One region of the Streptomyces ficellus genome, then DNA from elsewhere that is predicted to be linked to it. Evidence: predicted binding sites of a transcription regulator. Region 1 holds the regulator's gene; the other holds the start of a gene.
The links. The regulator HspR, encoded in region 1, represses chaperone genes until heat shock. The targets are predictions, from matches to a motif close to TTGAGNNNNNNNNNCTCAA.
Positions count from the first base shown of each region.

Region 2: lon (endopeptidase La) is a predicted target of HspR. The motif match lies at 11,932-11,950, and genes of this name have one in related genera.

Region 1 is NZ_CP034279.1:3,396,978-3,412,214, forward strand. It holds gene clpB (ATP-dependent chaperone ClpB) at 82-2,676, opposite strand; gene EIZ62_RS14995 (pyridoxamine 5'-phosphate oxidase family protein) at 2,797-3,210, shown strand; gene EIZ62_RS15000 (Rieske (2Fe-2S) protein) at 3,331-3,648, opposite strand; gene EIZ62_RS15005 (hypothetical protein) at 3,645-3,992, opposite strand; gene EIZ62_RS15010 (helix-turn-helix transcriptional regulator) at 4,125-5,105, shown strand; gene EIZ62_RS15015 (hypothetical protein) at 5,108-5,596, shown strand; gene EIZ62_RS15020 (DUF4232 domain-containing protein) at 5,767-6,378, opposite strand; gene EIZ62_RS15025 (heat shock protein transcriptional repressor HspR) at 6,453-6,908, opposite strand; gene dnaJ (molecular chaperone DnaJ) at 6,910-8,100, opposite strand; gene grpE (nucleotide exchange factor GrpE) at 8,140-8,826, opposite strand; gene dnaK (molecular chaperone DnaK) at 8,823-10,679, opposite strand; gene EIZ62_RS15045 (sugar transferase) at 10,965-11,513, shown strand; gene EIZ62_RS15050 ((Fe-S)-binding protein) at 11,598-13,859, shown strand; gene EIZ62_RS15055 (Yip1 family protein) at 14,051-14,947, shown strand; gene EIZ62_RS15060 (phosphoribosyltransferase) at 15,011-15,237, opposite strand, start outside.
Region 2 is NZ_CP034279.1:2,408,303-2,423,539, forward strand. It holds gene EIZ62_RS10225 (sensor histidine kinase) at 1-1,616, opposite strand, end outside; gene EIZ62_RS10230 (protein phosphatase 2C domain-containing protein) at 1,987-2,763, shown strand; gene EIZ62_RS10235 (hypothetical protein) at 2,815-3,753, opposite strand; gene EIZ62_RS10240 (MarR family winged helix-turn-helix transcriptional regulator) at 3,853-4,359, opposite strand; gene EIZ62_RS10245 (M4 family metallopeptidase) at 4,519-7,335, opposite strand; gene EIZ62_RS10250 (helix-turn-helix domain-containing protein) at 7,528-8,628, shown strand; gene EIZ62_RS10255 (trypsin-like serine protease) at 8,586-9,404, shown strand; gene lon (endopeptidase La) at 9,501-11,909, opposite strand; gene EIZ62_RS10265 (nucleotidyltransferase domain-containing protein) at 12,036-12,833, shown strand; gene EIZ62_RS10270 (hypothetical protein) at 12,924-13,463, opposite strand; gene EIZ62_RS10275 (GNAT family N-acetyltransferase) at 13,636-14,304, shown strand; gene EIZ62_RS10280 (rhomboid-like protein) at 14,301-15,047, opposite strand.

The sequences.
Region 1 (15,237 bases):
GCCGGGGCTGGCAACCCGGAACACGGCCGATCCGCTGCGAGCTGACACATCCGGCACGGGGAGGGGAAGCCGGGCGCCCCGCTACCGCGCCGCGCCGACGATCAGGCCGTCCTCGAAGCGGTCCACGCGCACCGTGTCGCCGTCCGTGACCTCGCCCGCGAGGATCTCCTTGGCGAGCCGGTCCCCGATGGCCGTCTGCACCAGGCGGCGCAGCGGGCGGGCGCCGTACGCCGGGTCGAAGCCCTCGGCGGCGAGCCAGTCCAGTGCGGCGGGGGTGACGTCCAGGGTGAGCCGGCGCTCGGCGAGCCGCTTGGCCAGCCGGTCGATCTGGAGGCCCGCGATGTGGGCGAGCTGGTCCCGGTCGAGCGCGGTGAAGACCACGATGTCGTCGAGGCGGTTGAGGAACTCCGGCTTGAAGGACGCCCGGACCGTCTCCAGCACCTGCTCCTTCTTCTGCTCCTCGGCGGCCACCGGGTCCATCAAGAATTGGCTGCCGAGGTTGGAGGTGAGGATGAGGATGGTGTTGCGGAAGTCGACCGTGCGGCCCTGGCCGTCGGTCAGTCGGCCGTCGTCCAGCACCTGGAGCAGGACGTCGAAGACCTCCGGGTGCGCCTTCTCCACCTCGTCCAGCAGCACCACGCTGTACGGGCGGCGGCGCACCGCCTCGGTGAGCTGGCCCCCCTCCTCGTACCCGACGTAGCCGGGAGGGGCGCCGACGAGCCGGGCGACGCTGTGCTTCTCGCCGTACTCGCTCATGTCGATGCGGACCATGGCCCGCTCGTCGTCGAAGAGGAAGTCGGCGAGCGCCTTGGCCAGCTCGGTCTTGCCGACGCCGGTGGGCCCGAGGAAGAGGAACGAGCCGGTGGGCCGGTCGGGGTCGGAGATGCCGGCGCGGGTGCGGCGCACGGCGTCGGAGACCGCCCGTACGGCCTCGGACTGGCCGATCAGCCGGCGGCCGATCTCGTCCTCCATCCGCAGCAGCTTCTGCGTCTCGCCCTCCAGCAGGCGCCCGGCCGGGATGCCGGTCCAGGAGCCGACGACGTCGGCGATGTCGTCGGCGCCGACCTCGTCCTTGACCATCGTGTCCTTCGTGTCCTTCGCGGCCTCCTGCTCGGCCTCGCTGGCCTCCTCCAGCTCCCGCTCCAGGGCCGGGATCTCGCCGTACAGCAGCTTGGAGGCGGTGTCGAAGTCGCCGTCGCGCTGGGCGCGCTCGGCCTGGCCGCGCAGGTCGTCGAGGCGCTCCTTTAGCTCACCGACGCGGTTGAGGCCCTGCTTCTCCTTCTCCCAGCGGGCGGTCAGGCCGCGCAGGTCCTCCTCCTTGTCGGCGAGGTCGCGGCGCAGCTTCTCCAGGCGCTGTACGGAGGCGGGGTCGGACTCGTTCTTCAGCGCCAGTTCCTCCATGCGGAGGCGGTCCACGGCGCGCTGGAGCTCGTCGATCTCCACGGGCGAGGAGTCGATCTCCATCCGGAGCCGGGAGGCGGCCTCGTCGACGAGGTCGATGGCCTTGTCGGGCAGGAACCGGGAGGTGATGTACCGGTCGGACAGGGTCGCGGCGGCGACCAGCGCCGAGTCGGCGATCTGGACCTTGTGGTGGGCCTCGTACCGCCCCTTGAGGCCGCGGAGGATGGCGATGGTGTCCTCGACGGTCGGCTCGGCGACCAGGACCTGCTGGAAGCGGCGCTCCAGGGCGGGGTCCTTCTCGATGCGCTCGCGGTACTCGTCGAGGGTGGTGGCGCCGACCATGCGCAGCTCGCCGCGGGCCAGCATCGGCTTGAGCATGTTGCCGGCGTCCATGGCGGAGTCGCCGCCGGCGCCCGCGCCGACGACCGTGTGGAGCTCGTCGATGAACGTGATGATCTGGCCGTCGCTGTCCTTGATCTCGGACAGGACGGTCTTCAGCCGCTCCTCGAACTCGCCCCGGTACTTGGCGCCCGCGACCATGGCGCCGAGGTCGAGGGCGACCAGGCGCTTGTTCTTCAGGCTCTCGGGGACGTCGCCCTTGACGATGCGCTGGGCGAGGCCCTCGACGACGGCGGTCTTGCCGACGCCGGGCTCGCCGATGAGCACCGGGTTGTTCTTGGTGCGCCGCGACAGGACCTGCACCACGCGGCGGATCTCCTGGTCCCGGCCGATGACCGGGTCGAGCTTGCCCTCGCGGGCGGCGGCGGTGAAGTCCGTGCCGAACTTCTCCAGCGCCTTGTACTGACCCTCCGGGTCCGGTGTGGTCACGCGGCGCCCTCCCCTTGCCTTCTCGAACGCGTCCAGCAGCTTCTTCGCGGTCGCGCCCTGCCGCTCCAGCACCTCGCCGGCCCGGCCGCCCTTGGCCGCGATGCCGATGAGCAGGTGCTCGGTCGACAGGTACTCGTCGCCCAGCTCCTTGGCCCGCTGCGAGGCGTCGGCGATGACGGCGAGCAGCTCCCGGTTGGGCTGCGGCGGGGCGACCGTGGAGCCGGTGACGCTGGGCAGGGCGGCGGTCACGCCCTCGGCGGCGGAGCGCAGGGCGGCCTGGTCCGCGTCGACGGCGGCGAGCAGGTCGACGATGTTCTCGTTGTCCTGGCCCGCGAGCAGCGCGAGCAGCAGGTGCGCGGGGGTCAGGTCCGGGTGTCCCTCGGACACGGCACGGCTGCTGGCGGCGTTCAGCGCGTCACGGCTCTTGTTGGTCAGCTCGGCGTCCACGTGCGGTCTCTCCTCCTCGGTGCAGCGAGTCCCACGACTATGACTCATCGAACGTACGTAAAGTTGAGTCTATTCCACTCAAGATGGTGCGGGATACGTGCCGCCGGTAGGTTCGCGGACATGGCCATCGACCCCCGCGATCCCGGTGACACGTACCTCGGCTTCTGGCGCGAGTACCACATGTGCACCTTGACCACGCCCCGCCCGGACGGCACTCCGCACGTCGTGGCGGTGGGCGTGACGTACGACCCGGAGGGCGGCGAGAGGGGCATCGCCCGGGTGATCACCAACAAGCACAGCCGGAAGGTCGCCAACGTACTGGCCGCGGGTCCGGAGGGGGCGCGGGTGGCGGTGTGCCAGGTGGACAAGGGCCGCTGGGCGACGCTGGAGGGCGTGGCGCGGGTGCGCACCGAGCCCGAGGTCGTCGCGGACGCGGTGGAGCGGTACGCGGCGCGCTACGACCGCACGCCGGCACCGAACCCGGACCGGGTCGTCATCGAGATCGCCCTCACACGGGCGATGGGACGCGCCTGACGCCGGCGGCCTGACGGCGACCGTACGCGGACAGCACAACGGCGCCATCGTGTTCAGGTCCACGATGGCGCCGCTGTGTGGGGGAAGCACCTGAGCGATTTACAACGACGGGGGAATCGCTCAGGCGCTGCGGGGGGTGGCGGTGGTGGTCTCAGGCTCGACGAGCTGGTGGTCACGCTGGTCGAGGTTGACGAAAATCATGCCGTACCGGATGGCGCACCGGACGGGCTGCGGAGCTCCGCGGGGCCGTCGGAGGCATCGGTAGGCTCGGATGTCCTCGTCGTCTCCGCGCGTGATGACGATCGGCTCCCCGAAGAGGGTGACCATCAACGAATCGCCACTGTGCGGCACAGCCGTGACGAGGTCGATGAAATGCCACCCGGACCGGTAAGCGGATGCCATCTCGCGCCGGAAGCGCGAGTCGTCGGGAACGTTCATGCGCCGACGAGGGTCCAGCCGGGGTCGTTCGCCGCCGGGCCCGCCTGCGCGGGCGCGGCGGTCCAGCCCGGGTCGAACGTCTCCGGTCCCGGCCGCGCGGACGCGAGGGTCCAGCCGGGATCCTGTACGGCGGCACCCGACCTGACGGGTGCGGTGGTCCACGAGGGGTCGTTCACCATCAGTCCCGGCGCGGCGGGCGCAGCGGTCCAGCCCGGGTCCTGCGTCGTGATTCCGGTGCCGGGAGCCGCCTGCGAGTCCTGACCCTCGGCCGCCCCCAGAACCCCTACCGCGCCGGCAGCGATGAACGCACTGGCAACCACCGCGCGTATGAGTCTCTTCGTCATCACCGAGCAACCTCACTTGAAGGCAACGTCTCTTTCCAACCCCCGCGGCTACGACGATTGCTCACTCTCCACGCTTCCACCACCTGCGGCAGGCATCATGTTCCTGAGATGCAGGAGCCTGGGGGTGTACAGATGAGCGTAAATCCGGACAAGCCTGGCCACCCCCATTCCCACACAGAGTTGTGCGATGCGGGTTCCGAGCTCTACGCCAACGCCTTGCGCAGTGGACGAATACCCCGGTCAGAGGCGGATGAGGTGCCGTGCCTGCTCGACCTGTCGCTCCTGCACCCCGACCCGGACGACGCCCAGTGGCTCCGTCCCGTGCCGCCCTCCTCCGCGCTGGCCCAACTGCTCCAGCCCATCGAGCGCGAGATCCTGGAGCGTAGACGTCTCACCGTCGAACTGTCCGACGCGTTCGAGCCATTCATGGCCATCAGCGCGCAGAACGCCCCCACCACGCACGCCATCACCGTGCTGGAGGGCCTGAGCCGCATCAACGCCACGCTGGACCGCGTCGTCGCCGGCTGCGAGAAGGAACTGCTCACCGTCCAGCCCGGCGGCGGACGCCCCGCCCACGGCCTGAGCGAGGCCCTGCGCCGCGTCCGGCCCCTGCTCGGCCGGGGCATCCGGATGCGCACGCTCTACCAGCACACCGCCCGGCACACCGAACTGACGCTGACGTACCTGGAACACGTGGGCCCCGAGGTGCAGGTGCGCACCCTGGAGCAGATCATCGACCGGCTGATCATCGTCGACCGCGAAGTCGCCTTCGTCCCCGCCCGCAGCGACCGCCAGGTCGCCCTGGAGCTGCGCCACCCCGGCCTGGTCGCCTACCTCGCCGGGGTCTTCGACCAGTTCTGGCAGCTCGCCGTGCCCATCAACGAGGAGATCCCCTACGACCTGAAGTCCGACGGCATCAGCGGCGTCCAGCGCTCCATCGCCAAACTCCTCGTGGAGGGCCACGTCGACGAGGCCATCGCCCGCCGCCTCGGCATGAACGTCCGCACCTGCCGCGCCCACATCGCCAAGCTCGCCGCCGTCCTCGGCAGCGGGAGCCGCGCACAACTGGGCTACCTCATAGCCCAGTCCGGCATCCTGGAGCAGGACCACTGACCATGCACGACACCTTCCCCGCCGCCCCCGCCGTGGACCTGCGGTCCGCCACCGGCACCCTCGACGTCACGGGCCCCGGCCTCCCGCACGTCCGGCTCGTCCGCGCCGCCGGCACCGAGGCCGACCCGCACATCCCGATCGGCACCCGCGACCCCGCCCTGCTGACGCTCACCGTCGACGGCCGCCCGGTCCCCCTCCGGCCCGCCAAGGGACGGCTCTCACGCCGCTCGTACCGCGTCGACGTCCGGCTCGACGGCACCCGCTACCGGCTCGTGCCCTGTTCGTACGGCGACAGCCGGCTGCTGCGCGACGGCCGCCGGATCGGCGAGCTGGAGTCGTCCGGCGACGGCCGCGTGAGCGCCGACTGGCACGACGACACCGAGCCGCGCCCCCTGGACGTCGCCATCGGCACCGCCCTCGCCGCCGCCTTCGGCACGGGCGCCCAGCCGCTGTGGGAGGCGACGCTGGACATGGTGACGGAGTTCTTCTAGGGCGTGTTTCGAAAGTAGCGTCGTCCGCCCGGAGGGCGGGGCCGGGGGCGTCTGGGGCGTGCGATCGCAAGGCGGAGGTCGGAGAGCGCAGCGGGCTGCGCCGACGGCCGACAACGCCGCGAGGGTGCGTGCCAGGCGTTCCCGGCCAGACGGGACTTTCGAAACACGCCCTAGCGGTCCTGAGCAGGGCGCCAGGGGGTGACCTCGACGCGGCCGGTGTTTCCGAGGTCCAGCGGGCCGCCGTCCTGCGGGGCGGCCGTCTGGGCGGCCGCGCCGGGCGCGGGGGTGACCCTGACGTAGGCGCCGTTCGTCGCCACCACGTCGGTGCGGGTCACCGTGTTGCGCCAGACCACCGAGGCGGTCGCCCGGGCGCCGGGTGCGAGGACGAACACCGAGGGCTTGGTGGTGGTGTCCACGTCCGAACCGCGCACGACGGTGACGTCCAGCTTCTCCCGCTCCTCGCCGAGCACGTCGAGCGCGGGGTACCCACTCACCTCGAACGGCCTCGTTCCGCAGTTGTGCAGGGTCAGGCCCATCGCCCGCAGCCCCATGGCGGCCTCGGTCATCCCCGTCCCGACGCGCACCCCGGAGACGGGGCAGTCCGCCTCCTCCGCCGCCCGGGACCCCGGGCTCGCGGGACCCGGGCTCGCGGTGATCCGCTCCGGCAGCGGCGCGTCACCCGTCTCGTCGTCGCAGCCGCCCACCGCGAGCACGGCCACGGCCGCCATGAGCACCGCCCCGGCGCGCAGCCGGCCGTGCGAGGCCCCCCATGTCATACGCATCCCGGGATCATCGCACGCCCGTACGACGACGAAAGGCCCCCTCCGCCGCGAACGGAAGGGGCCCCTCCAGGGTGTCAGGTGTGCTCGCCGCGCTTCTTCGGCGGGCGCCACACCACCAGCGCGCTCGCCTGCTGGACCTCCTGGTACGGCACCAGGTCCCGCCGGTACGAGGCGTGCACCTGCGCCTCCCGCTGCCGCATCGCCGCCGCCGCGCCGTCGACCGCCGCCGACAGCTCCGCGATCCGCGACTGGAGGGCGGCGACCTGGTTCTCCAGCTCGATGATCCGCTTGATGCCCGCCAGGTTGATGCCCTCGTCCTGCGACAACTGCTGCACCTGCCGCAGCAGTTCGATGTCACGGGCCGAGTAACGCCTGCCCCGCCCCGCCGTACGGTCCGGCGACACCAGGCCCAGCCGGTCGTACTGACGCAGCGTCTGCGGATGCAGGCCGCTCAGCTGGGCCGCCACCGAGATGACGTACACCGGTGTCTCTTCGGTCAGCTCGTACGGATTGCGACGGCGTCCGTCCATCTCAAGCCCCCTTCGCGGCCTGGAACAGCTCGGCCCGCGGGTCCTCACCCGCCGTGGCCTCCCGGTACGTTTCGAGCGCCTCGCGCGCCTTGTCGCCCAGGTCCACGGGCACGGCCACCTCGACGGTGACCAGCAGGTCCCCGCGCGTGCCGTCCTTGCGGACCGCCCCCTTGCCGCGGGCGCGCATCGTCCGGCCGTTGGGCGTGCCGGCCGGGATCTTCAGCGTGACCGGGGGCCCGCCGAGGGTCGGCACCCTGATCTCGCCGCCGAGCGCCGCCTCGTCGAACGTGACGGGCACCGTGACGGTCAGGTTGTCGCCCTTACGGCCGAAGACCGGGTGGGAGTCGACGTGCACCACCACGTACAGGTCACCGGCGGGGCCGCCCCGCTCGCCGGGCGCGCCCTTGCCGCGCAGCCGGATGCGCTGCCCGTCGGAGACGCCCGCGGGGATGCGGACCTGCATGGTGCGGGACGACTTGGCGCGGCCGCTGCCGTGGCAGACCTCGCACGGGTCCTGGGCGATGAGCCCGCGTCCCCGGCAGTCCACGCACGGGTCGGTCAGCGAGAAGGAGCCGCTGCCGCCGCGCGAGACCTGGCCGGTGCCGACGCAGGTGGGGCACACGCGCGGTGTGCCGTTCTTGTCGCCGGTGCCCGAACAGGCCTTGCAGGGCTGCTGGCTGGACATCCGCAGCGGGACCGTGGCCCCGTCCACCGCCTCGGTGAAGCTGAGCGTCACCTCGGACTCGACGTCCTGGCCGCGGCGCGGCTGCGTGCGGCTGCCCGTGGTGCCGCCCCGGTTGAACAGGCCGCCGAAGACGTCCCCGAGGCCGCCGCCGAAGCCACCGGCGCCGCCCGCCGTGCCGGCCCCGCCCTGGGCGCCCCCGAAGAGGTCGCCCAGGTCGAAGTTGAACGTTCCGCCGGCTCCGCCACCGGGACCGGCGCGGAAGCCGCCGTTGCCGAACAGGGCACGGGCGTCGTCGTACTCCTTGCGCTTCTTGGCGTCGCCGAGGACGTCGTTCGCCTCGGAGATCTCCTTGAAGCGCGCCTCGGCGCCCGCGTCACCCTTGTTGGCGTCCGGGTGGAACTCGCGGGCGAGCTTCCGGTACGCCTTCTTGATCTCGGCCTCGGTGGCGTCCTTGGGGACGCCGAGAACCTTGTAGTAGTCCTTCTCCACGAAGTCCTTCGTGCTCATCGACGTCCCTCCTTCCGGTCACCGGTCATGGTCCGTGCGTCAGCCCTCGTCGGGGCCACCGCTCTCCTCGTCGGCCGCCTTCGGCTCCTCCTTGGACGCCCCTCCGGCCTGCGCGGCCGGCGTGGCGCCCGGCTGGGGCTCGGCCACCGCGACCCGGGCGGGCCGGATGGTCCGCTCGCCGATGCGGTACCCCGGCTGGAGGATCGCGACGCAGGTCGTCTCGGTGACGTCCGGCGCGTAGCTGTGCATCAGGGCCTCGTGGATCGTCGGGTCGAAGGGCTCGCCCTCCTTGCCGAACTGCTGGAGGCCCATCTTCGCGGCGACGGTCTCCAGCGATTCGGCCACCGACTTGAAGCCGCCGACCAGCTCGCCGTGCTCGCGGGCGCGGCCGATGTCGTCGAGCACCGGCAGCAGCTCCGTCAGGAGGCTCGCGACGGCGATCTCCTTGACGGTGACCCGGTCGCGCTCGACCCGGCGGCGGTAGTTCTGGTACTCGGCCTGGAGCCGCTGGAGGTCCGCGGTGCGCTCACCGAGCGCGGAGCGGGCCTGGTCCAGCTGGGCCGTCAGGCCGGCGACGGTAGCGGTCGCGTCCCCTGCCGGGGCCGCCGGGCCCTCCTCCGCGGGGTTCGCGGAAGGAGTGGCACCGGCGGGCTCGGCGGCGTCGTCGGGCGTGGCGCCGGAGGGGACGTCGGGCTTCTCCTCGAAGCCCGGGGTCTCCTCCGTCATGCGGCCCCCTTCGGCTTCTCGTCGTCGACGATCTCGGCGTCAACCACGTCGTCGTCGGCGGCGGCACCCTGGGCGGCGCCCGGGGCGTCACCCTCGGCACCGGCGGCTCCGCCCGCGGCCTGGGCGTCCGCGTACATGGCCTGGCCGAGCTTCTGCGAGACGGCCGCGACCTTCTCGGTGGCGGTGCGGATCTCGGCGGTGTCCTCGCCCTTCAGCTTCTCCTTGAGCTCGTTCACCGCCGTCTCGACCTCGGTCTTGACGTCGCCCGGAACCTTGTCCTCGTTGTCCTTGAGGAACTTCTCCGTCTGGTAGACGAGCTGCTCGCCCTGGTTGCGGCTCTCGGCGGCCTCGCGGCGCTTGTGGTCCTCCTCCGCGTACCGCTCGGCCTCCTCACGCATCCGGTCGACCTCGTCCTTCGGCAGCGAGGAGCCGCCGGTGACGGTCATCTTCTGCTCCTTGCCCGTGCCCAGGTCCTTCGCGGTCACGTGCATGATGCCGTTGGCGTCGATGTCGAAGGCGACCTCGATCTGCGGGACGCCGCGCGGGGCCGGCGGGAGGCCGGTCAGCTCGAACATGCCGAGCTTCTTGTTGTACGCCGCGATCTCGCGCTCGCCCTGGTAGACCTGGATCTGCACGGACGGCTGGTTGTCCTCGGCCGTGGTGAAGATCTCGGACCGCTTGGTCGGGATCGTGGTGTTGCGCTCGATGAGCTTGGTCATGATGCCGCCCTTGGTCTCGATGCCGAGGGACAGCGGGGTCACGTCGAGGAGCAGGACGTCCTTGACCTCGCCCTTGAGGACACCGGCCTGGAGCACGGCGCCGATGGCGACGACCTCGTCCGGGTTGACGCCCTTGTTGGCCTCGCGGCCACCGGTCAGCTCCTTGACGAGCTCGGCGACGGCCGGCATACGGGTGGAGCCACCGACGAGGACCACGTGGTCGATCTCGGAGAGCTGGATGCCCGCGTCCTTGATCACGTTGTGGAACGGCGTCTTGCAGCGCTCCAGCAGGTCCGAGGTCAGCTGCTGGAACTGGGCGCGCGTGAGCTTCTCGTCCAGGTGCAGCGGGCCCTCGGCGGAGGCCGTGATGTAGGGCAGGTTGATCGAGGTCTCGGTGGACGAGGACAGCTCGATCTTGGCCTTCTCGGCGGCCTCGCGGAGGCGCTGGAGGGCCATCTTGTCCTTGGACAGGTCCACGCCGTGGCCGGACTGGAACTGCTTGACCAAGTAGTCGACGACGCGCTGGTCCCAGTCGTCACCACCGAGGTGGTTGTCACCGTTGGTGGCCTTCACCTCGACGACGCCGTCGCCGATCTCCAGCAGCGAGACGTCGAAGGTGCCGCCACCGAGGTCGAAGACCAGGATCGTCTGGTCGTCCTTGTCGAGGCCGTACGCCAGGGCGGCGGCCGTCGGCTCGTTGACGATGCGCAGGACGTTGAGGCCCGCGATCTCGCCGGCCTCCTTGGTGGCCTGGCGCTCGGAGTCGTTGAAGTACGCCGGGACGGTGATCACCGCGTCGGTGACCTTCTCGCCCAGGTAGGCCTCGGCGTCGCGCTTCAGCTTCTGCAGGATGAAGGCGCTGATCTGCTGCGGGTTGAAGTTCTTCCCGTCGAGTTCGATCTTCCAGTCGGTGCCCATGTGACGCTTCACGGACCGGATGGTCCGGTCGACGTTCGTGACCGCCTGGCGCTTGGCCACCTCGCCGACGAGCACCTCGCCGTTCTTGGCAAAGGCGACGACGGACGGCGTGGTCCTGGCACCCTCGGCGTTGGTGATGACGGTGGGCTCGCCGCCTTCCAGAACGCTGACGACGGAGTTAGTCGTGCCCAGGTCGATGCCGACCGCACGTGCCATTTTCGATTCCTCCAGCTGACTTGAGTGGAACAGGCTCAAGGATGCATGACGCCCGGACGTGAGTCAACAGGCTTGAGTCGTGGTCGCTCAACTTCACTGCCTGGGGCCGTGGCAGCATCCCGGCGCACGGCGCCCGCGCGGCGCGGCACGACCCGCCGCGTACCCGCGAACCACTACCACCTCACACACAACCGTGCGATCGTTCAAACAACGAAGCAAAAGCCGCATGAGTTGCCAAGAGCGGCAAAATCGCCATCCTTCGCAAAGTCGTCAGGTGTGTGTCCCATGCGCCCCTCCCCACTCCCCCGCTCCCCACACCCCAAGCGCATCCTCGATCTGACCCTCGGCACGGCCCTGCTCGCCCTGGTGGCCCCGCTGCTCCTCGCGGGCGCCCTGGTGACGGCCCTGAGACGGCCCCCCGGCGGGGTCTTCGTACGCGAGACGAGAACCGGCCTCGACGGCCACCCCTTCACCCTGCGCCACCTGCCCGTCCGCCGATTCCGGCTGGACGTGCTCTCGTGCCTGCCGCATGTCGTGCGCGGCGAGATGTCGCTGGTCGGCCCGGCCCCGCTGCCGCCGGGCGCCCCCGGCGCCGACAGCCCCTGGCGCCGGAGCGTGAGACCGGGGCTGACCGGCCCGGCGCAGCTCCGCCGCGCCTCCGCGCTGCCGTGGGACGAGCCGCTGCTGCTGGACCAGCACTACGTGGAGCACCAGTGGATCGGCCTGGATCTCGCCCTGCTGCTGGGGACTGCGCGGGCGCTGCGGGCCGTGCCCGGTCAGGCTCACCTGAGCGACGCAGATCACCGCCTGCGCGGCTACAGTGCGGCGGGATAACTGGGTACGCTCAGCACGGACTGAATAAGTTACCGCTTAGTAGTGCCCCAAGCTCTCCCACCCTCGCAGGCCCGAGGAGCCTCCATGCAACTCGCCGCGATCATTGTGTCGCTGACCCTGACCGTGGTCGGCGTTGCGCTGCTCGCCCGCGCCATCGGCCAGTTCGTCCGGTACTTCAAGCTGGGCCAGCCCGTCCCCGCCGGCACCCGGACCGACAACCCCTACCAGCGCAGCGTCACCCTGGTCAGGGAGTTCCTCGGTCACACGCGGATGAACCGCTGGGGCATCGTGGGCATCGCCCACTGGTTCGTGGCCGTCGGCTTCCTGACGCTGCCGCCGACGATCGTCACCGCCTACGGCCAGCTGTTCCAGGCCGACTGGACGCTGCCGGTCCTCGGCGGTTTCCTGCCGTACGAGCTCTACATCGAGTTCATCGGCGCGATGACCACCCTCGGCATCGGCGTGCTGATCGTCATCCGCCTGCTGAACCTCCCCTCGCGCCCCGGCCGCAAGTCGCGGTTCGCCGGCTCCAAGATGGGCCAGGCGTACTTCGTCGAGTACGTCATCCTCACCATCGGCCTGGCCATCTACGTGCTGCGCGGCCTGGAGGGCGCCCTGCATCACGTCGACCACTACGAGCCGGCGTACTTCGCCTCGTACCCGCTGGTCCTGGCGTTCAAGGGCCTCAGCGTCGGCGCGCTGCAGAACCTGGTCTACCTCTTCGCGATGATCAAGCTGAGCACGACCATGATCTGGATGATCACGGTCTCGCTCAACACCAACATGGGTGTGGCCTGGCACCGCTTCCTCGGCTTCCCGAACATCTGGTTCAAGCGCAACGCCGACGGCTCCACCGCCCTCGGCGCGCTCCAGCCGATGACCACCGCCGGCAAGGAGATCGACTGGGAGGACCCGGCGGAGGACGCCGTCTTCGGCGTCTCCCAGGTCGAGCAGTTCTCCTGGAAGGGCATCCTCGACTTCTCCACCTGCACCGAGTGCGGCCGCTGCCAGTCGCAGTGCCCCGCCTGGAACACCGGCAAGCCGCTCTCCCCCAAGCTGCTGATCATGTCGCTGCGCGACCACGCGCACGCCAAGGCCCCGTACCTGCTGGCCGGTGGCGGCAAGACCATGGAGGGCGACGAGAAGGCCTCCGAGGAGCAGCTGAAGGACGTCCCGGCCGCCGCCCTCGCCGAGGCCGAGCGCCCGCTGATCGGCACGCTGGAGGAGAACGGCGTCATCGACCCGGACGTGCTGTGGTCCTGCACCACCTGCGGCGCGTGCGTGGAGCAGTGCCCGGTCGACATCGAGCACGTCGACCACATCGTCGACATGCGCCGCTACCAGGTGATGATCGAGTCCGCGTTCCCGTCCGAGGCGGGCACGATGCTCAAGAACCTGGAGAAGAAGGGCAACCCCTGGGGGCTGGCCAAGAAGCAGCGCGTCGAGTGGACCAAGGAGGTCGACTTCGAGGTCCCGATCGTCGGCAAGGACGTCGAGGACCTCACCGAGGTCGACTACCTGTACTGGGTCGGCTGCGCCGGCGCCCTGGAGGACCGGGCCAAGAAGACCACCAAGGCCTTCGCGGAACTGCTGCACATGGCGGGCGTCAAGTTCGCGATCATGGGCGGCGAGGAGAAGTGCACCGGTGACTCGCCGCGCCGCCTGGGCAACGAGCCGCTGTTCCAGCAGCTCGGCCAGGAGAACGTGGCGATGCTGAACATGGCGTTCGGCGAGGATGACGAGGACGAGTCGACGAAGAAGCCGAAGTCGGCCAAGAAGATCGTCGCGACCTGCCCGCACTGCTTCAACACGATCGCGAACGAGTACCCGCAGCTCGGCGGCGAGTTCGAGGTCATCCACCACACCCAGCTGCTCCAGCACCTCATCGACGAGGGCAAGCTGGTTCCGGTGACGCCGGTCGACGGCCTGATCACGTACCACGACCCGTGCTACCTGGGCCGCCACAACAAGGTCTACACGCCGCCGCGCGAGATCATGTCGGCCGTCCCGGGCCTGCGCCAGCAGGAGATGCACCGCCACAAGGAGCGGGGCTTCTGCTGCGGCGCCGGTGGCGCGCGGATGTGGATGGAGGAGCGGATCGGCAAGCGCATCAACACCGAGCGCGTCGACGAGGCCCTGTCCCTCAACCCGGACATCGTCTCCACCGCCTGCCCCTTCTGCCTCGTGATGCTCACGGACTCCGTGAACGGCAAGAAGAACGACGGCAAGGCGAAGGAGACCCTCCAGGTCGTGGACGTCGCCCAGCTCCTGCTGGACTCGGTCAAGACCCCGGTCGAGCCGACGCCGGCGGAGGACGCGGACGCGGAGCCCGAGCCGGTGAAGTAGTTCCGGAGGTACGTCACCGAAACGGCCGGACCTGCCCCGAGGGGGCGGGTCCGGCCGTTCGCGTACACCCTGCCGGGCCCGCAGGAAGCCTCCGGGGAGCCCCCTTAGGGGATGTCACAGCTCCGCAGCAAAGGCGCCCCGTCTCCGGGCCCCGTCCACGGGAGACGCCGGGACCGGGTACGTTCGATGACGTGGCTGGATTCAGGATCGGACGCGGCCGGAGCAACCGCACCCCGCAACAACAACCGCAGCAGGCGCCGTACGGCGGGCCCGCGGCGCCGCCCCCGTACGGGCAACCGCAGGCGCGGTGGCCCCAGGGGCAGCAGGCGTACCCGCAGGGGCAGCAGCAGCCGTACGGCGAGCCGGAGTACTTCGGCGACCCCTACGCGCAGGCGCACCCCGCTCCCCCGCACGACCCGTACGCCGCGAACAACCCGGGTCACACCCGGGCGTTCAGCATCCACGACGAGGCGTACGCGGGCGACGGCGCCCCGTACGAGGGCGGCGGCACCACCTACCAGGCGGGCGCCACCCACGCCCCGGCGGGCCCGCGCCTGCACTGGAAGCAGCTGCTCAACGGCATCGTCATGCGCCCGGGCCCCACGTTCTTCCAGATGCGCGACCACGCCGTCTGGGGCCCCGCGCTGGTGATCACCTTCCTCTACGGCCTGCTGGCCCTCTTCGGGTTCGACCAGGCCCGCGAGGACGCGATCAACGCCACGCTGTCGACGGCCGTCCCGTACGTCCTGGTGACCGGCGCCATGTTCGTCGTCGGTGGCCTCATCCTCGGCGCGGTCACCCACACGCTGGCCCGCCAGCTGGGCGGCGACGGCGCCTGGCAGCCGACGGTCGGCCTCTCGATGCTGATCATGTCGATGACGGACGCCCCGCGCCTGCTCTTCGCCCTGTTCCTCGGCGGCGAGAACACCTTCGTGCAGATCGTCGGCTGGTTGTCCTGGCTGGCGGCGGCGGCGCTGTTCACGTCGATGGTGAGCAAGTCGCACGACCTGCCGTGGCCGAAGGCCCTGGGCGCGTCGGCGATCCAGCTGGTGGCGCTGCTGTCGCTGCTGAAGCTGGGCACGATCTGACGCCCGACGCACGAGGAAGGCCCCCGCACCAGGCGGGGGCCTTTCTCGTGATGTCCGCGTACGTCAGGCGTCCAGAACCTGCCCGGACCGCTGCACGACGGGCTTCTCGACGCTCCACGGGAAGTTGATCCACTCGTCGGTGCGCTTCCAGACGTACTCGCACTTCACCAGCGAGTGCGACTTCTCGTAGATCACTGCGCTGCGCACCTCGGCGACGTTGCCGAGGCAGAAGTCGTGCACCAGCTTCAGCGTCTTGCCGGTGTCGGCGACGTCGTCGGCGATCAGCACCT
Region 2 (15,237 bases), 990 kb from region 1:
GTGGCCATGTGGTCGAGCTTGAAGAGGGTGCCGAGCCGCTCGGGGTCCTGCTCGCGCTCCTCCAGCTTCTCGATGACGGCGAGCTGGCGTTCGACGAGGCCGAGCGTGCGCAGCGAGAGGTTGACGAAGGTGTGGTGGACGCTGCCGCGCAGGGCTTCGAGCTCGGCGAGGGTCTCGGCGGTGCGGTCGCGCAGCTCGGTGCGCCGGGCGGCGAGCTCGGCGACGAGGGCCTCGCGGGCGGCGACGGCGTCGTCGCGTTCGGCGTCGAGCTTCCCGGCGCGGGCACCGAGGTCGGCCAGCTTGCCGTGCAGGGTGTTGAGGGAGCGTACGACCTGGGCGAACTCGTCGTTGCGGCCGGTGAACCGGACCGGTTCCTCCGTCTGCGGCGCCTCGGCGAGGCGGGCGGCGCCGATGCGCAGGACGGCGAGCGGCCGGGTGAGGGTGCGGGCGACGGCGGTCGAGACGCCGATCGCGACGAGCAGGCAGCCGCCGAGCAGCGCGATGCTCAGTTCGAGTGCGGTGACGTCGTCGTCGCGGAGCTGTTCCATGCGCCGCACCTCGCCGGTGGCGAGGGAGGACTCGACGCCCCGCATCTGCTCGACGCGGGCGGTGAGGGCCGCCCGGAGCTTCGCCCGGTCGGTCTTCCGCTCGCTCTCGGACAGCTCGGGCTGGTCGGTGAGGCGGGTGAGGTACGTCTCGGCGCTCTTGACGTCGGGGCCGGTGACCGTGGCGGCGAGGGAGTCGCGGGCGGCGGGCGGGGCGTCCTGGTCGAAGTCGGCGAGGGCGGCCCGCTCGCGGACGCGGGCGGTGTGGGCGGCGGCGCTGAGGGCGTCGCGGGTGCGGTCGGCCGCGTCCCCCGCGGGGTCGGCGGGCTCGACGTACCGGCCGGTGAGGGGGTCGTAGACCAGCTCGGACTTCTTGGCGCCGGGGACGGCGAGGGCGCCGAGCAGGAGCCCGCGGGTGGCGGAGGCCTGGTCGACGGCCCGGCCCAGCTCGGTGAGCGCGCGGGTGCCGGAGCCCGCGTCGGCGGCGCGGGCGGGGGTCTTGGCGGCGAGCTCGGCGGCCAGGGCCTGGAGGTTGCCGATGACCTCGTTGTACGCCCGGTGCGCCTCCAGGGCGGTGCCCTTGCCGGTGACGGCGGTGCGCCGGATGTCGGGGAGGGTGGCGAGTTCGCGGCGGAGACCGGCGGGGGCGTCGGCGTGGATCTCGTCGATCTGCCGGTCGACGCGGGCGCGGTGGGTGGCGTCGAGGGAGGGCGCCTGGGCCGCGTCGGCGCCCTGGGCTCCGTCACCGCCGGTCCCGGTCCCGGCCCCGTTCCCGTCCGCCGCTTCGTCGCCGTTCCCGGCCCGGCGCCCTCCGGCGATGTACGCGGTGACCTCGTCGCGCTCGTCCGCGAGGGAGTGCGCGAGGGTGACCGCCTGCCGGTTCAGCTCGGCGAGGGTGACCAGCCGCTGGGAGTCGTTGAGGTCGCCGGAGGCGGCGAGCACGGCCGGGGCGCCGGCGCCCACGACGGTGATGCCGACCAGCGCGACGCCGACGACGAGCCGGCTGCGCACGCGTACGCGGCGGCCGCCCGGTGCCTGAGGGTCGCCGGGAGTCTCACTGCGCTTCTGCACCGGTGCTCACATTCTTGAACTCGTCCGCCCATGAAGCAGAGGTGACGACCGGTCACGTATGGCGATCAGCCCCCCAACCCCTGGTACGGCCTCGACCATCCCAGCGCCGTTCTGGGAGGAGGCATACGTCGGCCACTCCGCCACCCGAACGAGTGAACAACACTCCTGAGTTGGCGAACAACTCCCCCGGGCACGTGCCGGGCGGGTGCGCGGCCCGATGGGTTGAAAGATCCACGCGGGCTTTGGCAGGATGCCCGCCCGCACCTCGCCGGAGGGCCGGGTTCCGGCGCCTACAGGCAAGCTGACCTGCCTGTACAGGCCAATTCCGGCCTTCTGTGGGTGGCGTGAAGAAGTCATGCAGACTGGGTCCATGCAGACCGCGATCTCCTCCGTCCCGGGCGCGCCGGAACGCCCCAACGAGGACTGGGCCTCCGTGGCGGTACCCGCGTCCGGCCAGGGCGGCACGCTGGTGGTGCTGGACGGGGTCACACCTCCGATCGACGATGACGGTTGTGTGCACTCGGTGCCCTGGTACACCGCGAGACTGGGCGGCGCCCTGACCGAACTGTCCGGTTCACGCCCGGAGCTGACGCTGGCCGAGATCCTGTCGGAGGCAATCCGGCGCACCGCCGACGTTCACCGCGACTCGTGTGACCTTTCTCACGTCCGTACGCCCCAGGCGACGGTGGTCCTGGCGCGCTGGAGTGCGGTGAGTGTCGAGTACCTGGTGCTGGCCGATTCCGTCCTGCTGCTCCAGTCGCCCGAGGGGGCGGTACGGGCGGTGGTGGACGACCGGCTCGACCGCCTGCCGCCGGGTTCGCTGGCGTCCCACGCGATCACGGACAGCACCGTGCGGAACAAGGAGGGCGGCTTCTTCACCGCCGCAGCCGATCCGGAGGTCGCCGCCCGCGCGGTGACGGGCCGGGTGCCGGCGGCGGAGGTGCGGGCGCTGGTCGCCATGACGGACGGGGCGACGCGCTGGACGGAGGTGTTCGGGATGGGCGACTGGGCGGACTGCTTCGCGGTGGTGGACAAGGAGGGCCCGCGCGGGCTGATCGCCCGGGTGCGGGAGCTGGAGGCGTCGTCCTCGTACGCGTACCGCTGGAAGAGGCACGACGACGCGACGGTGGTGCACGTCGAGATCTGACGGCGCCGCCCCGGCCCCGGCCTCCACCCCTGCCCGCCGGGGCTCACCGGGTCACGGGCGGCAGACGCCCGTGGCGGTCGCGGTCAGCGAGCCGCCGCCGTTCTCGTCGTCGGTGCCCACGAGGCCCGCGCGGGAGCGGGGCAGGCAGGCGAGGGCCTCGATCTTGTGGCCCGGGAAGGTGGCGAGCCGGCGCGGGGAGCCGTGCACGGTCAGGCGGACGTGGTCGCCGGGGCCGCCGGCCACGCGGCCCGCGTCGAAGAGGGCCGAGTCGTACGGGCCGTCGTCACCGGGGTCCGACGCCGAGGAGACCGTCACCCGGCCGGTGGCGGAGACCTCCACGTCGGATATGTGCCGTACGGCCCGCGCCGGGTACGGGACGCGGAACTCCGCCGAGACCGGCCGGCCGAAGGTGTTGCCGCGCGGGTCCCAGCGGGCCGCCGAGAGGGTCGCGGGCCGTTCGTCCTGCCCCCGGTCGGCCCACACCGCGACGGTCCTCCCGCCCGGGGCGGCGGCGAGCGCGAAGCCCTCGTAGTTGTCGTCCCGCGACACGCCCGGCACGGAGAACGAGGCCAGGACCCGCACGGCGGCCTGGCCGCGCTCCCAGCGGATCCGGTGGGCGGTGCCGTCACTGGCGAGCGCGACGTACTCGTGCGGCCGGCCCGGTACGGCGTCGATCGCCTCCAGGTCCACCGGCTGCTCCCCCGGCCAGGCGACGGGGCGCACCCGCGGCTCGGCGCCCGGGCGCACGCGCAGGGCCACGAGCCGGTTCTCGCCGGGCTTCTTGTTGTCGCGCACGGCGAGCAGGTCCGCGGTGCCGTCGTCCACGCGGTCGACGGCGATGCCGCTGATCCCGGAGGTGATGCCGTCACCGACGCGCTGCCAGTCGCTCGCGTGGGCGGGAGCGGCGTGGGCGGTGGGTGTTGCGGGTGGGGCGGGCGCGACGAGGGCGGTGGCGCCGGCGAGGACGATGCCGAGTGCGTTTTTGATCATCGGTCGATGATGAAGGGGAGGGTGCGCTTCCGGCCACGGGCCGTCCGTTATGGACTTCGCAAAATGTCGCCCGCCGCCCCGCACCCGCCTGGGGTGGTGTCAGCTCTCGGAGCCGGCGTTCAGCTGGTGCAGCAGCCGCGCCAGTTCGGCCACCTCGGCGCGGTCCCAGCCGGCGAGCTTGCGGCGGTAGCGGGCGCGGCGGGCGTCGCGTACCCGGCGGAAGCGGTCGCGGCCCTCGTCGGTGAGGCGTACGAGGGAGGCGCGGCCGTCGGCCGGGTCGGGGTCGCGGGCGACGAGCCCGAGGTCCTCCAGGGCGCGCAGCTGGCGGCTCATGGTGGCCTTGCCGACTCCGAAGTACCCGGCGAGTCCGGTGGCGCGCTGGGTGCCGGCCTCGTCGAGGCGGACGAGGAGGCCGTAGGCGGCGGGTTCGAGGTCGGGGTGGACCTCGCGGGCCATTTCGCCGGACGAGGCGCGGGCGCGCCGGAGGAAGACGGACAACTCCCTTTCCAGGGCGAGGTATTCGTGGTCCGCGCCCGGTTCGTCGCCGGTTCCGGCGCCCGGTTCGTCGCCGTGTTCCGTGTCCGTCTGACTCTCCTGCACGTCCATACCCCTCGCGCGCTTGCCCCGGCTCTTCTCCGGCTCCGAACGTTCAGTATTTCGCAGGCACGGACCACCGGCCGTACCGAATCCCTCGTCCGCGACGGGGAACCCCCCGGCGCCGAGGGGCGCCGGGGGGTTCCTGGGGGAAGCGGTGAGCGGGAGGGGTCAGCCGCAGCGGCCCGCGGGGCGGTCGCGGGTGACGAGGTTCGTCCAGCCCGTCGTACCGTCGATCCAGACGACCTTGGTGCCGTCGAGCGCCGCCGGGGAGAGCTGCTCGCCCCGGTTGCAGGAGACCCGCTCCTGGCGGCTGCCGTCGGTGGTCAGCTGCCAGTTCTTCGGCAGGGTCTCGTTGCGGTACTGGGTGTCCGGCAGCGTCGCGTTCACCGTGACCGCCGTCTCGGAGACCGTCAGGTCGGAGGCGATCAGCGCGCCCGGCTTGTGCTCGGAGCTGATGTCGTACGTGCCGGTGCCGTCGAGGTTCGCCCGGCGGATGCCCATCCGGCCGTCGTCGGCGACGTTGTTCTCGGTGAGCCAGAAGACGTTGCTGCCGTTCAGCCCGGTCTGCCCCACAGTCTGCGGCTCGTCCAGCCGCTCGGTCAGGGTCTTCTTCCCGGTCTTCAGGTCCAGGAGCTCCACGCCGAGGCGGTAGTCGCCGCCCTCCGGGTACAGCTTGGCGTACGCGATCCGGCCGTGGGCGATGGACGGGAGCGCGGTCAGCACGTCGTCGTCGTTGCCGTCCACGTAGGTGGGCTTGGTGTCGCCCGGGCGCAGGTGGACGACGTGGCGGGTGAAGAACCCGAGGCTTTCGAACACCGTCACGCCGTTGTCGACCCGCAGGCCGCCGACGTCCGTGGTGGTGGACGTGTACAGCCTCTTGATGGGCCCGCCCGCGATCGGCCGGGACAGGACGTCCACGCTCGCCGCACCGTATGCCGCCCAGACGACCGTCTTGCCGTCGGTGGCCGGGTAGACGTGGTAGCGGCCGTCATTGGGGCTGATGAGCTTCGGGGCGCCCTTGCCGTCCGCGCGCCCGGCGTAGACCGAGTACGGCTCGGTGCCGTCGTCGTTGGACTTGGCGACCGTCCACCACCCGCCGCCCGCCTGCACACCGGTGCCGGAGATGTTCAGCTTCCCGAACAGCTCGTCGGAGTCGACGCCCAGGGCGTCCTCCCAGCCGGCGACGATGCCGTGGGCGTTGAAGGACCGCTTGGCGACGTTCAGCCGCGCACCCGTGACGCCCAGGTCCTTCGCCGCGGCGAGGACCGCGTTGCGGCCGTCGGTGAAGCCGTCGAGCGGGGTCATGTACTCGGTCAGCGCCTTGTACACGATCCGGTCGGCCAGCTCGGCGCCCAGGTCTTGGCGCATGTCCCACAGCGCGCCGGAGAAGACCGTCGAGTTGAGGTGCACGCCGCCGTTGTCGGTGCCGAAGGTGGCGCCGAGGAAGTTCTTGGACGTGGTGGCGCCGTCGTTCATGTCGCGCAGCGCGCAGGCGCGGGGCGCCGCCGTACGGCACAGGTCCTCGCCGATCAGGCCCGACTCGGGGTGGTCCATCGCCATGCCGGACTGCGTGACGTCGATGGCGTTGCCGAAGTAGTCGGCGACGGCCTCGTTGAGGGCGCCGGACTGGCCCGCGTAGACCAGGTTGGCGCTGTTCTCGACGACGCCGTGCGTCATCTCGTGGCCGACCACGTCCAGGTCGGCCGAGAGCGGCTTGTAGTCGTCGTCTCCGGAGCCGTACACCATCTTGGTGCCGTCCCAGAAGGCGTTGACGTACGGCATGCCGAACTGGGTGACACCGACGAGCGAGTTGACGGCCGAGCCGCGGCCGTCGAGGCCGTCCCTCGCGTGGTGCCGCTTGTAGTAGTCGTAGACCTGCCCGGCCGCCCAGTGCGCGTCGACCGCGCCCGAGTCCGTGGCGTCCGCGCCGAACTGCGGGGTCGGCGAGCCGAACTCCTTGAGGTCGGCGGGCCAGCCGCCCAGCACCTCGGAGACGTCCTTGTCGCGGGCGTCCCAGGTGGTGAGGGCGTTCTTGCTGCCCGCGGCCATCCGGGCGTGGTCGGCCAGCACATACCGGTCGTCGGCGGCCTTGCGGACGTCGAGGTCCACCTTGGTGCCGTTCAGCAGCGTGCCGCTGCCCGCCATGCCCGGGTGCGGGGCGGCCGGGTCGTCGGCCGGGGCCTTCGCCGCCCGGGCGGTCGCGGCCTTGGCGGACAGGGCCTTGCCCGTCGGGGCCTTCGGCGGGGTGATCGTCTTGATGCCGCTGTACTGGAGCACCGGGAACCCGGCCCGGGCGTCCACGTACACGTGCTGGAGCACCGGCGCGCCGGTCAGCGGGTGGGTGCCGCGCACGGTGACGTGGTAGGTGAGGACGCCCTCGCCGCGCGGGATGACCACGAGGCCCCCGGCGGTGCCGTGCAGCGGCTGTTCGCGCTTCTCGGCCCGCCGCGCGTCGGCGAGCGCCAGCCGGTGGCCGCCGAGCCTGCTCTGCGTCGCGGAGACCGCGCGGCGTACCGCCACCTCCTCGGCGACGGTCGGCGTCACACCGGTCGCGAGGTCCGTGAAGTACTTGCCGGAGGTGCCGGTGACGACCCGCTTGCCGCCCTTGGTCTCCATCCGGACGACGTACTGCCCGCCGAGCACCGGCACGCCCTTGTGCTTCTGCTGGAGCCGTACGGTCTCCTCCGCACCGCGCTTCAGCGTCTGTACGGGGGCGAGATCGCGCCCCGGTTCGGCGATCTTGTAACGGCTCTCCCTGGCGGCGAGGTGCTCGCGCGCCGCGTCCGCCGGGCGGGCTCCGGCGTCGGCCGCTTCCCGGATGCCGTCGACGAGCGCGGGCGTCTCGGTGGTCGCCCCCGGGATGACGTCGGCGGGCGGTTCGGTGGCCGGCGGGGTCGCCGCCGAGGCCGGAACCGCGGTGATCAGAAGCCCTGCGGCGGCGAGCAGCGCCGCTCCCCGGGCCCCGGCCCGTATGCCGGATCTCACCGAATGCGTGCCGGTTGTGCCGGGCGTGCTGGGTTTGCGCACAGTCCGTACCCCTCCCACGTGCTGGTCAGCCGTTCAGGTGGTCATGGCCATGCAAGCCGTGGTCCCGGCGGGGCGGCAACGGACGGGAGGGGTTGAGAAGTGGACACGCACACTTGTGTGGCCTGTGAAGACGGAGTGAGAATCCGACGCATGATCCAGGGAGAACTGACCACTCTTGGCCTGGGCAGGACGGAGCAGCGCGCCTACGAGGCACTGCTGCGGGAACAGGCGGACGGGGCGGACGAGTTGGCGCGGCTGCTCGACCTGCCGCGCACGCAGCTGGACGAGGCGCTGGAACGGCTCGTCGAGCACGGTTTCGCCCGGCCGCCCCACCCGTCGTCCTGCGAGAGCGACGCGCTGCCGCACCCGGCCGCGCCCGCCGCCGCCATCCGTACGCTGATCCACCGCCGCCAGGCCGAGTTGCATCTGAGGTCGGCCGAGCTGGCGCGGCTGCGGCTGGCCGCCGACCGGCTCGCGGGGGACGCCGACGCCCCCGGGGGTGACCGGGGGCGGGTCGAGGTGGTGACGGGGCGGGCCGTCGCCGAGCGGGCCGGGCGGCTGCTGGAGGGGGCGGAACGGGAGGTCGTGATCCTGGACCGCCCTCCCTTCACCGCGCTGGACGTCGAGTCGCTGCTGGCGCGGGGCGTGGAGGTGCGGGCGGTGCTGGACCGGGCCGGGCTCGCCGACCCGGACCGGGTGCGGGCGCTGTCCGGCCTGGTGGGGCGCGGGCTGCGGCTGCGGGTGGCGGCGGACGTCCCGGCGAGGCTGGTGGCGGTGGACCGGCGCGTGACGCTGCTGCCACCGACGGACGCCGCGGGTCCGCGGGCCACCGCGCTGGTGATCGGTGACGGGCTGCTGTGCGGGGTGCTGCTGCCGCTGTTCGAGGCCGTGTGGGAGCGGGCCGTCCCGCTGCCCGCCACGGACGGAAGCGGAACCCGGACGGGGACGGGGGCCGGGGCCGGGACTGCTCTGCCCGGGCCGGGGGCCGCCCTGCCCGAGCCGCAGCGCGAACTGCTGGCGCTGCTCGCGGCGGGGCTGAAGGACGAGGCGATCGCCCGCCGGCTGGGCGTCCATGTGCACACGGCACGGCGGCGGATCAGCGGGCTGCTGGAGTCGCTGGGGGCCCGGACCCGGTTCCAGGCGGGGGCGCGGGCGGCGTCGCGGGGATGGCTGGATGACGGGCCGGGCGATGGGCAAGGATGTGCGGTATGCGCTGGAAGAGGCCGTTGTTGTGGATCGTCGCCGTCGTGACCACCGCCACCGCGTGCGGGGGCGCGTCCCATTCGGCCCCGCGCGCGGGCGGTTCGCCCGGGGGCGTCGCGAGCGGGAAGCCGGCGCCGCAGCGTTCGGCGGCGGCGTCCGCGGGTTTGCCGACGGTCGGGGTGCTCCTGGACGAGGACGGCCACTGGTGCACCGCGAGCGTGGTGGACAGCCCGCGCGGCAACGTCGTCGCGACCGCCGCGCACTGCGTGTACGCGGACGGCTCGGCCAGTTCGGACTTCTCGTTCGCCCCGGGCTACGGCGGCAAGGGCGCGGGCCGGACCCCGTACGGCACGTGGAAGGTCCGTACGGTGCAGGTGGCCGACGCGTGGAAGGCCGCCGGTGACGACGCGGACGCCCACGACTACGCGTTCCTGACGCTGGACCCCGACAGCCGGGGCCGCCAGGTGCAACAGGTGGTGGGCGCGGCCCGGCCCGACTGGACGTCCGGCCCCGAGCGGCGCGTGACGGTGACCGGTTACCCCAACGCGGACCACAACCCGGACGGCACGCCCGTCACGTGCACCACCGACACCCGCAGGGACCCGGACCTGGCCGGGTCGATGCGGATGGAGTGCGACGGCTTCTTCGACGGTACGAGCGGCAGCCCGTGGCTCGCCGACGGCCGCCTGATCGGTGTCCTGAGCGGCGGGGACACGGACACGGAGTCGACGGCGGTCGTCTTCGACGCGAGGACGCGCGCCCTGTACGACCGCGCGGTGAAGGCCGCGGCGACCCCCGCGCCGCCGGCCCCGGCCCGCCTCTGAGGCCCCGTCACGGGAGTGGCTGCGGCGGGGCCCAGGGCCCTGGCCGGGCCCGGAGCCCAGGCGGCCCCGGGGTCACAGGGACCCCGGGGCTCGGGGTCAGGCGGCCAGGGGAACCTCCGTCCTCGCGGGGGCGAGGGCCAGTTCCAGGACCTGCCGGACGTCCGTGACCGGGTGGACCTCCAGCTTGTCGAGGATTTCGGCCGGGACGTCGTCCAGGTCCGCCTCGTTCCGCTTGGGGATGATCACCGTGGTGATGCCCGCCCGGTGGGCGGCCAGCAGCTTCTGCTTGACCCCGCCGATCGGCAGCACCCGCCCGGTCAGGGACACCTCGCCCGTCATCGCCACGTCGTCGCGGACGAGCCGCCCCGACAGCAGGGAGGCGAGGGCCGTCGTCATGGTGATGCCCGCGCTCGGGCCGTCCTTGGGCACCGCGCCCGCCGGGAAGTGGATGTGCACGCCCCGGTCCTTCAGGCCGGTGACGGGCAGCTCCAGTTCGGCGCCGTGCGACCGCAGGAAGCTCAGCGCGATCTGCGCGGACTCCTTCATCACGTCACCGAGCTGGCCGGTCAGCGTCAGCCCGGCCGCGCCCGTCTCGGGGTCGGCCAGCGACGCCTCGACGAACAGGACGTCACCGCCCGCGCCGGTGACCGCGAGTCCGGTGGCGACACCGGGCACGGAGGTGCGGCGCTCGGCCGGGTCCTGGGAGGACTCGGGCACGTGGTGCGGCCGGCCGATGAGCCCGCGCAGGTCGTCCGCGCCGATGGTGTACGGCAGCTCCTGCTCGCCCAGTTCGTGCCGGGCCGCGACCTTGCGCAGCAGCCGGGCGACCGACCGCTCCAGGTTCCGCACGCCCGCCTCGCGGGTGTACTCACCGGCGAGCCTGCGCAGCGCCGACTCGTCCAGCGTCACCTCGCCGGGCTCCAGGCCCGCCCGCTCCAGCTGGCGCGGCAGGAGGTGGTCGCGGGCGATGACGACCTTCTCGTCCTCGGTGTAGCCGTCGAGGCGGACCAGCTCCATGCGGTCCAGCAGGGCCTCGGGGATGGCCTCCAGGACGTTGGCGGTGGCGAGGAAGACCACGTCCGACAGGTCGAGCTCGACCTCCAGGTAGTGGTCGCGGAAGGTGTGGTTCTGCGCCGGGTCGAGGACCTCCAGCAGGGCCGCCGCCGGGTCGCCCCGGAAGTCGGAGCCGACCTTGTCGATCTCGTCGAGCAGGACCACCGGGTTCATGGACCCGGCCTCCTTGATCGCCCGTACGATCCGGCCCGGCAGGGCGCCCACGTACGTACGCCGGTGGCCCCGGATCTCCGCCTCGTCGCGTACGCCGCCGAGCGCGACCCGGACGAAGCCGCGGCCCATCGCGTGCGCGACGGACTCGCCCAGCGAGGTCTTGCCGACGCCGGGCGGCCCCACCAGGGCGAGGACGGCCCCGCCGCGCCGCCCGCCGACGACGCCGAGGCCCCGGTCGGCACGCCGCTTGCGCACCGCGAGGTACTCGGTGATGCGCTCCTTCACGTCCTCCAGGCCCGCGTGTTCGGCGTCCAGGACGTCCCGGGCGCCCTTGATGTCGTACCCGTCCTCGGTGCGCTCGTTCCACGGCATCTCCAGCACCGTGTCGAGCCAGGTGCGGATCCAGGCGGTCTCCGGGTTCTGGTCGCTGGACCGCTCCAGCTTGTCGACCTCCTTGAGCGCGGCCTCGCGCACCTTCGCGGGGAGGTCGGCCGCCTCGACGCGGGCCCGGTAGTCGTCGGACTCCTCGCCGTCCCCGTCACCGTTGAGCTCGCGCAGCTCCTTGCGTACGGCGTCGAGTTGACGGCGCAGCAGGAACTCGCGCTGCTGCTTGTCGACGCCTTCCTGGACGTCCTTGGCGATGGACTCGGCGACGTCCTGCTCGGCGAGGTGCTCGCGCAGCTGCTCGGTGGCGAGCTTCAGACGGGCGACCGGGTCCTCCGTCTCCAGCAGCTCCACCTTCTGAGCGGCGGTCAGGAAGGGCGAGTAGCCGGAGTTGTCGGCGAGGGCGGAGACGCCGTCGATCTGCTGGACCCGGTCCACGACCTGCCAGGCGCCGCGCTTCTTCAGCCAGCTGGTGGCGAGCGCCTTGTACTCCTTGACGAGTTCGGCGACCGCGCCGGGCAGCGGGTCGGGCACCGACTCGCCGACGGTGGTTCCCTCCACCCACAGGGCCGCACCGGGCCCCGTCGTACCGGCGCCGATCTTCACCCGGCCACGGCCACGGATCAGCGCGCCGGGGTCGCCGTCGGAGAGCCGCCCCACCTGCTCGACGGTGCCGAGGACACCGGTCCCCGCGTACGTCCCGTCGATGCGCGGCACCAGCAACACCTGTGGCTTGCCCGGCGCCCCCGACGACCGGGCGGCGGCCTGGGCGGCCTCCACCGCGGCGCGCACCTCGGTGTCGGACAGGTCCAGCGGCACCACCATCCCGGGCAGCACGACCTCGTCGTCGAGCGGCAGCACGGGCAGGGTGAGCGGTGAGGACGTCGAAGCCATGATCTCCCCTTCGGCAGTCAAGTTGAGCTGTACTGACTCAATGCTCATGACCGCCCGGGTGTTCCCCGCGCACTGTTCGCTCTGAGCGATCATCACTCGGGGCCCGGTGCGGGCAGAGTGGAGCCCGTGCTGAACGAGGACGGAACCCTGGCCCGCGAGGGCGCGCTCGACCGTGTGCCCGAGGCGTTCGCGCCGGTGGTGGAGGCGGCTCGCGCGTGCCTCGCGGAGACGTTCGGCCCCGCCCTCCTCCACAGCGCGTACCTCTACGGCAGCATTCCGCGCGGCACCGCCACCGTCGGGGTCTCCGACCTCGACCTGCTGGTCGCGCTGCGCGAGGAGCCGGCGGAGGCCGACCGGGCGGCCGTCCGGGACCTGGAGGCGGGACTGGACCGCCGCTTCCCGCAGATCGACGGCGTGGGGACCCTGCTGACGAGTTCCGGGACGCTGCTGAGCGAGCGGGAACGGTACGACCTCGGCTTCTTCGTCGCGTGCCTGTGCACCCCGCTGCTGGGCGAGGACCTCGCCGGGCGGCTGCCCCGCTACCGGCCCACCTCGCTGCTCGCCCGCGAGACGAACGGCGACCTCGCGCTGCTCCTGCCGCGCTGGCGGCGGCGGTTGGCCGAGGCCACGACGGACGCCGAGCGCGGGCGGCTGGGCCGCTGGGTGGGCCGCCACCTGGTGCGTACCGGCTTCACGCTGGTGATGCCGCGCTGGGGCGACTGGACGAGCGACTTGGACGAGATGGCGGCGGTGTTCGGCGGCTACTACCCGCGGCGGGCCGCGCAGATGCGGACGGCCGTCCGGGTGGGCCGGCACCCGGCCGCCGCGGACCCCACGGTGCTGGGCGCGCTCATCGAGGACCTCGGGCCGTGGCTGGCGGCGGAGTACCGGGCGGCGCACGGCGTGAAGGCGCCGCGCCCCTGACCTCCACGGCGTGCCCGGGCGCGTCCGGGCACGCCGCAGGCCCGGCGGGACGAGAACCGCCGGGCCTGCGACGACCGGAAGCCTGGTCGGCTAGTCGAAGAACCGGACCTCGCAGCTCATGGGGATGACGTCGGCCGCGTCGGCGAAGAAGGTGTCGTTCGTGCCGCCGCCGCAGGTCTCGACCCGGTCGCCGCCCTCGCCGTCCCGGACGTTGATCGTGTCGTTCGCCGCGCCGGTCTGCACGAAGTCCCGGCCGTTGCCCGCGTCGATGACGCTCGCCTCTGCGACGCCGACCCGTACGGCGTCGTTCCGGTCCCGGAGCATCGCGCGGACCTGCGTGACCGCGGAGAGCGAACCGCAGACGGCCGAGGTGCCGTCGGTCCCGACGCGCCGGCAGCCCGGGCCCACCTTCAGACCGGAGGTGTCGCGCACCACCAGCTCGCGGGCCGCGTTGGCGGAGAAGGTGACCCGGTTCTCCACGCCGGTGCGGGCGTTGAGGGTGACGACCCCGCTGTAGCGGGTCACCGTGGCACCCGCCTCGGCGGAGGTCGCCGGCGCCGCGAGGACGACGGGAAGGGCCATGCCCGCGACCAGGGCCGGGACGGCCAGCCGCTTCAGGGTGCTGCTCATGGTCTTCATGCTGCGTTCTTTCTCCTTCGATCTCTGGTCCGCGCGACGGGCGCCGGTACCCGGCCACCTCGTCGTCGGCGAATCAAGGAGTGCCCAACAATGCCCCGTTTGTCACCATTTGACACACAGAAACCCTCTGGCGCCGCACCCAATCGCCGGATGTAATAGACCTATGGACTCTGCAACCATTACATCCGCGTGGGTCGCGGGATGGACCGTCTCCCGCGGCACGCCCGCCGCCGTCGAGGAACCGTGGGGCTACCGCATCGACGTCGGCCTGCCGCACCACGTCTTCCGGCACGTCCTGCCGGAGCCCGACGAGGTCTCCGTGCGCAAGCTGTGCGAGAACGTCACGGAGCCGGGCGCCTGGCTCAAGATCCTCGCCGCACCGGAGCGGGCCGCCGGCTGGATCACCCCCGGCTGGACCGTGCCCGACGACCCCGGGTTCATGATGTTCACCGCGCTGCGCGCCACCGCCGCCCCCGCCCTCCCGGACGGGTACGCGACGGAGACCGCCACCCGTGACGGGGTCTACCGGGTCCGGATCCTCGCGCCCGACGGCACCCTCGCCGCCCGCGGGCAGATCGCCCCCACCGGCGCCACGGCGGTCGTGGACCAGGTCGAGACGTACGACGGCCACCGGCGCCGGGGGCTCGGCCGCGCCGTGCTGCGCACCCTGGAGACGGCCGGCGCCCGCGCGGGCGCCACGACCGGCGTCCTCGCCGCGACCACCGACGGCCGGGCGCTCTACGGCGCGCTGGGCTGGCGGTACCAGGGACCGCTGACCGGGATCGTACGGAGCGCTGACCGGGATCGTACGGAGCCAGGTAAGGGGAGCTAGGTACGGGTCGTCCGGCGCAGCAGCGGCCAGCAGGCGACGCCGACGACCAGGGCCAGCGGGTGGCCCCAGTTGGTGAGGGGGTCCTCGAAGGCGACCAGGTCCTGAAGGAGCATCAGGGACACCCACGCCAGTACGGATCCGCGCGCCACCGGGCCGAGCAGTCCGGCCAGCGCGCCCACGGAGGCCATCAGACCGAAGCTGATGCCGTAGTCGAGCCGGTGCAGGGACGTGCCCGGCAGGTGCCCGGCCAGGACGGACAGCGCGACCGGGATCTCCGTCGCGAGCGTCGCCACCACGTGCCCCAGCAGGAACACGGCGGCCGCCCGCCACGCCCCGATGCGCCGCTCCAGCGCCGTCAGGACGAAGACGAACCCGATCGCGTACGGCGAGAACAACCCGCCCGCCACCCACAGCGCGCTGGCGGCGAGCACCAGCAGCGGCGTGCGCGACAGATGGGCCACGTCCGTACTGGAGGCGTGCAGCAGCCCGCTGACGGTCGCGGGGTCGCCGTACTCGTCGAACAGGGAGGTGGCGAGCAGGACCAGGGTGTAGCCGAAGGTGAACGGCGTTCCGGTCGGCGTGGGCAGCAACCGCCCCGCCCGGCGCCACCCGGGCACCCGTCCGGGCGCGGCCACCACGGCGGCACCGTCGCCACCGGCCGTGGCCATGGCCGTGCGCTGCCGCGGGATGCCCCTCAGCAGCTCGACGCCGTCGTCCGTACCGCGCGTCCGGAGCTGGTGCACGCGAGGCCGCCCTTTCCTGTTGCCGACGAATCCCCCGTACAGCCCCCGGATCATGCTTGCCCCACCCAACGCGATCATGTCCGCGCGCGTCCATGACCTGCGTCACAGAAACGGCGGAGGCGTTCATGAAGCCCCGTCAGCAGCGGTGCGGAAGCCGGCGTCCCGGGCAGCGCGAAAAGACCCGGCCCCC